2 regions of the Rossellomorea sp. DA94 genome follow, and region 2 is predicted to be linked to the other one. Evidence: riboswitches for the same ligand, from Rfam matches in the RefSeq annotation. Region 2 holds a riboswitch; the other holds the start of a gene.
The links. A riboswitch is a leader RNA that binds a small molecule or an ion and turns the genes downstream of it on or off. The one in region 2 is predicted to bind thiamine pyrophosphate.

Region 1 (4,789 bases), 1.0 Mb from region 2:
AAAACCGAAAATACTAGTATTCAGACACCCCTGAAGACCAATAAATACTCAAAGGCAACATGTGAAAATCAGGTTCATATATGTCATAATATAGGAAACATATTCAAAACATTGAAAACAAAAGAGGTATTCAGCGTGCAAATGCCGAAAAAATTAATCAATATTCAAAGAGGTTCAGGTATTTCCCCCTACATATGGAGTATTATCAGCATTCTGCCATTTTACTTTATCTTTCAATCTTCTTCTACGATTGAAATTGCGGTGGGGATTTTCTTGACCATTACATTTTTTATTTCTTTACGCTTTGCTTTTCTCTCGAAGGATTGGCCGGTTTATTTATGGACATCGATATTGATTGCGATATCTATCACCATGACCATCCAGTTTAATTTTATTTATTTTGCTTTTTACATTGCTTACTATAACGGGAATATAAAAAACCGGGTTGCATTTTTGACCCTTTACATCATTCATCTAGTCCTGACGACGGCATCTATCAATTATAACTTCGTGCTGCAGGACGAATTATTCATTTCCCAGTTTCCCTTCATTCTGATTATCTGGATCAGCGTCATCCTGCTTCCATTCAATATTTATAATCGAAATAAACAGGTCCAGCTGGAAGACCAACTGGAAGATGCTAATAAGCGGATATCGGATCTTGTCAAACAGGAAGAGCGTCAGAGAATTGCCAGGGATCTGCACGATACACTTGGTCAAAAGCTTTCATTGATCGGACTGAAAAGTGATCTTGCGAGAAAATTGGTGTACAAGGATCCGGAGCAGGCCAGAAGTGAATTACAGGACGTCCAGCAAACGGCAAGAACCGCATTGAGTGAGGTCAGGACGATGGTCTCCCAGATGAGGGGGATTCGATTGAAAGATGAAATCGTCAGGATCAAGCAGCTCCTGAAGGCAGCTGAGATCGAATTCCGTATGACTGAGGACACCACCCTTCCTCAAACCTCACTCTTTTTAGAAAACATCTTAAGCATGTGCTTGAAAGAGGCTGTCACCAATGTAGTAAAACACAGCAAGGCTTCCACTTGTGAATTGATCATCGAGGAATCGGATAAAGAGATGACCATTGTGGTGAAGGATGATGGTGTGGGGATCGGGAGTGACTATACTCAGTCCAAAGGCAGTGGTCTGATCGGGATGAGAGAGCGGTTGGAATTTGTCAACGGAAGCCTTGAAATCGTTTCGGTGGATGGTACCACCTTGATCATGAGGGTTCCGAAAGTAATCAAGCAGACAGACAGGGAGGGAATGGAATGATTCGAATTGTGATTGCAGAAGATCAGCGGATGCTGTTGGGCGCATTGGGGTCTCTATTGAGCCTTGAAGATGATATGGAAGTGGTAGGAAAAGCAGGCAATGGAGAAGAAGCCATTTCCCTCGTTCATGAACTGAAGCCGGATATTTGTATCATGGATATTGAAATGCCTGAAAAAACGGGGCTTGAAGCGGCAGAGGAATTAAAAGGGGAAGATTGTAAGGTGATCATCCTTACCACTTTTGCCAGATCAGGCTACTTTCAGCGGGCATTAAAGGGTGGAGTGAAAGGGTATTTGTTGAAGGACAGTCCGAGTGAGGAACTGGCGAACTCTATCCGGCTTGTGATGGATGGTAAGCGTATCTATGCACCGGAGCTGATGGATGATGTCTACAGCGAAGAAAATCCCCTCACAGACCGTGAAAAAGAAGTACTCGAGCTCGTTGCCGATGGAAAAAACACAAAGGAAATCGCCGATGAACTAAAGCTTAAAACAGGTACTGTAAGGAACTATATCTCCACTATACTCGACAAGCTGGAAGTGAAAAACCGAATCGAAGCCATCACACAATCCAAAGAAAAAGGATGGTTTAAATAAACCGAGGGACGGACCTTTTTGAAGGTCCGTCCCCTTTTTATAACAATTCATTACATTGAATGTTTATTCATAATTAATAAGAAGAGGAAAATGGATAGACAAACTTATTTCAAAAATAATTTTCTGTAGAATTAATCATACTGAACCTCTGGCTGTCATTGAGTCCGACAGCTAATTTGAAATCGTGTTAGAATCGAGATTTACTTTTTTTAAGTTGACAACTATTTGAATCATGATACGATAACATCGAAAACAAAATTTCATAAGACGATCCACTAGGGGTGCCTTCGAAAAGGCTGAGATTAAAGTGTGACTTTAAGACCCTTTGAACCTGATCTGGTTGAGACCAGCGTAGGGAAGTGGTGTTTGACGGTCACATAGAATATAATTCTATTATTCTGATCTCAAGCCACTTTCTGTATGCTGTATGCATAATGGAAAGTGGCTTTTTTTGTTGCCCATTTCGGGTCGTCTGGAAAAGGAGCAGGAAATCATGACATTTTCAACAGCGTTACGAAACGAAGTCAACGACATTTGGGACGCAAGCTTCGATCATCCTTTCGTCAAAGGGATCGGGGATGGGACTCTCCCCATCGAGAAGTTCAAGTACTACCTCTTGCAAGATGCCTATTACCTTTCACATTTCTCGAAGGTGCAGGCGCTTGGTGCTGCAAAAGCATTGGACTTACATACCACATCACGAATGGCATCCCACGCTGTAGGAACCAATGAAGCAGAGCTTTCTCTTCATGAAAATTTCTCTAAACGTTTAGGGATCGCGGATGAAGAAAAAAAGAATTTCAAACCGGCTCCTACAGCGTACGCTTATACGTCCCATATGTATCGTTCCGCAAGATATGGGGGCTTAGCTGATATCCTGGCGGCGATCCTCCCATGTTACTGGCTCTATTATGAGATCGGGGAACGCTTGAAATCATGCACGCCGGAACAACCGGTGTATCAGGAATGGATTGAGGCATACGGTGGGGAATGGTTTAAAGAGTTAGTGGAGGAACAAATCAATCGTCTTGATGAATTGGCAGAAACAATGACCCAACACGATAAAGAAAGAATGAAAGAAAATTTCATTTTGAGCAGCATTTATGAATGGCAGTTTTGGGAGATGGCTTACACCCTTGAAAAATGGCCGTTTCAGCATGCACTGGATGCAGGGAAAGAAATGAGCGGACACCATGTCTAAATTAAAACTAACCGATGTTTTAGTGACGGTGGTCATTTCCATCATGTTCGGGGTCATTTATAAGCTTTGGGGCCCATTTTATAACTTGTTGAAGCCGATCGGGTTGCATGCAGACCAACTCATCTATGGAATGTGGTTCATGGCGGCCACAGTAGCATTCTTGATCATCCGTAAACCCGGCTTCGCCCTTTTAGCCGAAATCGCCGCTTCTTCAGGAGAGTTTCTCATGGGCTCTGAATGGGGACTCGAGGTCCTTTTATTCGGAGTCATTCAAGGGTTAATGGCAGAATCGGTTTTCTTCCTGACGAAATATAGACGCTATGATCTTTCGATTATATGTTTTGCTGCGTTCGGTTCTGCATGGGGATCCATCTTCATGGATTACATGAAAGGGTATATGGGAGATTTAGTCCTTTGGAATCTGTCATTGTTTATCTTTGCAAGATTACTGGGATCGATTGTCATCGCAGGTGCAGGATCATTTTATTTGGTCAGGGCCCTCGAGAAAACCGGAGTCACAAGTCTGGTCAGACGTGCAAGTCAGGATGATTACGATGTATTGAACCAGTAAAGGGGATGATGCTTATGCATGTCGAAAACCTTCGACTTACCTATCCCGGAACAGGGAAACGGATGTTTAATGAAGTCAGTCTTTCTATCAATGAAGGGGAGAAAGTATTGCTATTGGGTCCATCAGGATGCGGGAAGTCAACACTTTTACATGTTTTATCCGGAGTGATCCCCCGCTCCGTGGATGTTCCCATGAGGGCTGCAAAATTGGAGGTGTCTGATTCCTATGGCTATGTATTCCAAGATCCGGATTCGCAATTTTGTATGCCATTTGTGGATGAAGAATTAGCCTTTGTGCTGGAGAATTTACAGACTCCCCGTGAAGAGATGAAAGGGGAAATACAATGGCTGCTATCGGAGGTGGGACTGGAACTTGAGGATCCCCATACGAAAATCTCAACATTATCAGGAGGCATGAAGCAGAAATTGGCCATTGCTTCTGCGCTTGCCCTGAGACCCGATACCTTGTTCCTGGACGAACCGACTTCATTATTGGATGAGGAAAGTACAAAGTCTGTCTGGAAAACAATCAAAGAAATCGGTTTAGATAAGACCCTGGTGATCGTAGAGCATAAACTTGATCACGTTCTTGACATGATCGATCGAATCATTCTTTTCGATGCCGATGGAACCATTATGGCGGATGGAGCGAAAGAGTGGATCCTGAACCAAAACAAAGATTCGTTGAAGAACTTGGGTGTCTGGTACTCGGGCGCATGGGAGGAATATCTGTCATCCCGTCAGATGAGGGAGAGTCCCTCATTCGGACCTGTGATTGCAAGAATGGAGGACTTTAAAGGCTATATTCAAAAGAAAGAGAAGATTCACCTGCCCTATGCCGTGATCCGCGAAGGGGAATGGATTGCTATTACAGGAAGGAATGGTGCAGGGAAATCAACATTACTGCACAGCTTAATGAAATTCAACCGTACTAGCGGGACGTACGAATTAAACGGAGTACAGATGAAAGGGAAAAAGATTTCTCAAGAATGTGCCTTCGTTTTTCAAAATCCCGAATTACAATTTGTCACCCATTCCGTTTTTGACGAAGTGGCCTATAGTTACCGGCTAAAGGATTTGAGCGAAGAAAGCATAGAGAGAAAGGTTTATGAGCTACTCCAGCGATTCAATCTTCGTTCATGTA
Region 2 (4,789 bases):
ATGACAAGGAGAGGGGCCAATACAATGATGGGTATATTCTGAGATAGGATCATGAGAGGATAGACCGCTTCCCTTACCTTAGGGAGGAGATGCAGTACCACCGCTGTCCCGAGCCCGATCGAACAGCCGATCGCAAACCCTGTGATCGTCAGAAATGCCGTTGATGAGAAATTCCCCTTGAACTCAGACCACGAGGCAATTCCTTCTTCCCATATCTCTGAAGGCGACGGCATCAGCCAGGCTGGCACCTCAAATAATTTAATGGCCACTTCCCAAATGATGAATAAAAGGATGAGGACCAAGAAGGGTCTCCATCCTTTTGAAATCCAAGTCCTCATCCTTTATATTTCTCCGTTAAGTCGTCCATTTCGATCCCATCCGGCTGGTACAATACTTTGATCTGGGAAATGACATTTTTGCTTCCTATTTCAATCATTCGTTCATTCATCTGTTCAATCACCTTGAATAATTGTGACAGATTCCCCTCCATCGTCGTTTCCAAAGGATGGACTTCATATCGCACTCCCGATTTTTCGATGATTGCGATCGCTTCATCCACATATGGAATCACATCTTCACCGTTCTTGGTCTTTGGAATGATTTGTATGCTTACAAGTGCGTTCCCCATTTTGTTCACCTCTTATTTTGGTAAGAATTCGTTCGTGAATGCTTTCTTGCTTTCGAGTTTCTTATCTAATAAATCATTTTCATACATCCATGACGCATAGTTCTCCCAGACTTCCAGTTTCTGCTCTCCCCATCGGTCAGCATCATCTTTATATTTGGGTGCGAGCCATTCCTGACTCTTCATGACCAATTCTTTATCAAGATCTGGAGCTGCATCTAATAAAATCTCTCCCGCTTCTTTCGGGTTGTCGATTGTGTATTGATACCCTTTGGAAGCAGCTACCATGAATGCCTTGACCGTTTCAGGATCTGAATCGATCATTTTCTCATTTGTTGTAAGTACTGGAGTGTAGTAATCCAGTTTATCGGAATAATCCTTTACATACATCATGTTCAACTCTTCACCGCGGAGTTCAGCTTCAATTCCTGTCCATCCATAATAAATCCAGGCGAAGTCAACGTCCCGTTTAACGGCAGTAAAGAAATCGGTGTCTCCCATGTTGATGAAATTCACTTTTTCTACATCCGCGTTTTCTTGCTTCATGATTGAATCCATAACGGCTTTCTCAACGGGTGAACCCCAGCCGCCATAGCTTTTCCCTTCAAAATCCTTTGGTTTTGTAATACCCTTACTCTTCGGGGAAGCAAACCCCGACGTATTATGCTGTATGATGGCAGCTATGGATACGATGGGTACATCCTGGACCCTCGCTTGAGTGACACCTTCCTGATATCCAACTCCGAAATCGGCTTTCCCCGATGCAACGAGTTGATCGGCACCCGCTTCCCCGGGCAGGATGATGTCTACATCCAGTCCCTGATCCTTGAAGTAGCCTTTTTCTTTCGCTACATACAATCCAGTGTGGTTGGTATTTGGTGTCCAGTCGAGTACGACATTTACTTTTTTAAGATTGTCCATCTTCTCATCGGCTGCATCTTCCCCACCGTTACAGGCGGATAAAAGAAGTACAGAGCAGATGAGGAACATCCATTTTTTCATGATGATTCCTCCTTCGGTCTTTTGCGGTCGTAACGTCTCATTCCTATATTCTTCGCTTATTCTGGAAAATGAATGTAAACCAAAGGCAGTTGAGGCGTAAATTCAGGGGTGAAACAAAAAAACGCCCCAAGCTTCAGCCGCGGGACGCATCGTTAAACAGGTTATGTATCGTTTAAGAGAATGTTTCCTACGCTGGTATCAGCCAGTTCAGGTTCAAAGGGTCAGTATCTACAGGATACAATCTCAACCGGCCACTCCGGTCCCCCTACACGTGGAATATGAAATTTAACGTTATCTTCCTCCCTACTTTGCCATAGAATGAAAGGTTATTCAAGCTTTTCCTTCTCATATTGAAAGACTCCATGAAAATAAGCCGATGCAAACAGTTCCTCGATGAAATTCATGCACGAAGCACCCGCTTCTGTATATCCCTGATGATAGGTTAAAAAGGCATATTGCAGGAGAAAGAGAATGACTATTGACGGCAAGATCCTTTTCTCTCCTGCAGTCAAAGGGGCATGCCTTTCATATCCTTTCATAAATGCCAGAATCCATTTCATTGACTCATCTTTTTTCTCTTTCGGGGCTGCTTTGAGCATACCTGCGAGGAAGTAGCCGATGTCAGTAATCCGGGGTGCCGTCCGGATTCGTTCAAAATCAATGATCCCGCACACTTCTCCTCCCTGCATCAAAATATTCCCCGAATTGTAGTCGCTATGAACGAATTGATGTGGCAAACACCGGTAGGGATGCTCCCACCCCTTCATCTTTAATAAGATCACTTGCCCCCTTATGCCGATCGATTCAGTTTCAAGCTCCTTCACCCATTCTGTTACATGACTTTCAATCTCCCAGCCCTTCGTTTCATAATGACACCGATAGTCTTTAAGGATGAGATGAAGGGTTGCAAGGTATGCTCCTGCATTTGTCAGGGAGTCGGCAGACCATTCCTTCAATGGCGTTCCTTCAAGGGCCTCATAAAGAGAATAGATTTGCTCTTCTTCTTTTACATAAGGAAGTTGTGAGCAAGTTAATAGAGGGGATTCAACGTTAAGGTGATGACTCATTAAATAATCGGTTAAATAGAGCTCCTCCATCCGATTTTCAGGGGAAGAATACACTCTTCTTTTTAAATAGAAGGTCTTTCCTTCTGCCTTCACTTCCGTAACATCAGGATGAAGAAGAAGTGTTTTGAAGGAAGTGGGATCCATTCCCCAATGACGTACAATATCCTGAAGAGGTTCAATCATTTCTATTTCCTTTCCATACATAGTAATATACTTGTAGTATGACTTTGAAAGAATATACACATACCATACGAAAAGAGGTTTCACCTATGCAAAGAATACAAATGACAGAAGACTTATCATTCTCGAGGATCATTCATGGATTATGGAGACTATCAGACTGGAAGCAGTCCAAGGAAGATACGTTATCATTGATCCAACACAATATTGAAAACGGAATCACAACGTTTGACCATGCCGATATTTATGGTTCTTATATGTGTGAAACCTTATTCGGTGAGGCGCTAGCCCTCCAACCATCCTTGCGGGAGAAGATGGAGATCGTAACAAAATGCGGCATCGTCCTGCCTTCCGACAATCGACCGGAGCACAAGACGCATCACTACAACACGAGTAAGAAACATATTCTCACCTCGGTTGAACATTCTCTCCAACAATTAAAAACGGATTACATTGATCTCTTGTTGATTCACAGACCGGACCCATTCATGAACGGGGAAGAGGTAGCTGAAGCCTTCACACAATTAAAAGAAGAAGGGAAAGTCCGTCATTTCGGAGTATCCAACTTTAAAGACCATCAGTGGAATATGCTTCAATCTTATTTACCATTTCCATTGATCACAAACCAGATTGAATTATCCGCCTATCACCTGGAGAATTTTGAAGACGGCACGTTGAACTTCTGTCAGGAAAAGCGTGTGGCTCCCATGGCATGGTCACCACTGGCAGGAGGGGCGATCTTCAAGGGGGAAGATGAGAAAGCGGTCCGCCTTCAACATACATTAAAGAAAGTCCAGGAGGAAACAGGAGCGAAGGGGATCGACCAGATTCTATACGCGTGGCTGCTTAACCATCCGGCCAACATCATGCCGATTGTCGGATCAGGTAAAAAAGAACGGATCCAGCATGCAATCGACTCTCTTTCCATCCAATTGGATCATGATCAATGGTTTGAAATCCTGCAAACATCCATGGGACATGATGTTCCTTAATGAGTACATGAAAAAAGACGATCCTTTCTTTAAAGGGTCGTCTTTTTATTGAGCTATATCTCCACCAACATAATATTCAAGGTACACATCCTGCAATTCATCCATTGAAAGTTCATAGAGCTGCTTACCGAACGATTTATAGACGCCGATCCTCAATAACTGTTGTATATAAAAGTCTTTTTTAAATTCGGGTGTTTTGTTCTGTTCAGATTTCGTTTCTTGATGTAGCATGTTCATCCCTCCAGTTGAGGATATACCCCATACATGGAGAGACATAAACATCCGTTTCCCATTTTTCTTGAATCGATCTTTTAAAAACCCGTCACTCCAATCATGAGAGGGAGCTTCTTCATAATATTCCCAATCGATCATGTACAACTATGATGATGTCCCTCGAGCACGGTTTCCCCTTCCACTTGGATAGTAGAGTGATGAATACCAAACTCTTGTTCAAGAAAGGATGACAGCTGTACTAAAATTTCATCCCGATTCACTTCATCCCCTACGACGACATGGCAGCTTAAAGCTTTAAAATCCGAAGTGATGGACCATACATGAAGATCATGGACTTCCCTTACCCCCGGGACCTGTGACAGGCTCCCAGACACCTTTTCCATATCAACATCTCCCGGAGAACCTTCCATTAGAATATGAATGGAATCCTTCGTCACCCTCCATCCGGAGATGACAATAAGAATCGCTACGATGACAGAAGCAATCGGGTCTGCCAGATTCCAATCAAAGAAGTAAATAAGAAGACCCGCTATGATGGCTCCGACTGATCCGAGCATATCCCCCAGTACATGAAGGAACGCACTGCGGACATTCAAATTATGTTCGTTGTCCCCTTTCATCAGGATCCAGGCGACAATGATGTTCACAATCAAGCCGATTATGGCGATGATCATCATGCCGGGTGATAC

Region 1: linked by a shared signal. The riboswitch ahead of tenA (thiaminase II) and the one ahead of P8596_RS07510 (ABC transporter substrate-binding protein) in region 2 are both predicted to bind thiamine pyrophosphate.

The regions. Positions count from the first base shown of each region.
Region 1 is NZ_CP122397.1:2,455,428-2,460,216, reverse strand. Features, by position in the region: gene P8596_RS12765 (hypothetical protein) at 1-17, shown strand, start outside; gene P8596_RS12760 (sensor histidine kinase) at 142-1,278, shown strand; gene P8596_RS12755 (response regulator transcription factor) at 1,275-1,874, shown strand; TPP riboswitch at 2,142-2,249, shown strand; gene tenA (thiaminase II) at 2,368-3,075, shown strand; gene P8596_RS12745 (ECF transporter S component) at 3,068-3,646, shown strand; gene P8596_RS12740 (ABC transporter ATP-binding protein) at 3,661-4,789, shown strand, end outside.
Region 2 is NZ_CP122397.1:1,416,574-1,421,362, reverse strand. Features, by position in the region: gene P8596_RS07520 (ABC transporter permease) at 1-338, opposite strand, end outside; gene P8596_RS07515 (thiamine-binding protein) at 335-628, opposite strand; gene P8596_RS07510 (ABC transporter substrate-binding protein) at 641-1,627, opposite strand; TPP riboswitch at 1,795-1,904, opposite strand; gene P8596_RS07505 (phosphotransferase enzyme family protein) at 1,954-2,877, opposite strand; gene P8596_RS07500 (aldo/keto reductase) at 2,964-3,866, shown strand; gene P8596_RS07495 (Fur-regulated basic protein FbpA) at 3,912-4,097, opposite strand; gene P8596_RS07490 (cation diffusion facilitator family transporter) at 4,235-4,789, opposite strand, start outside.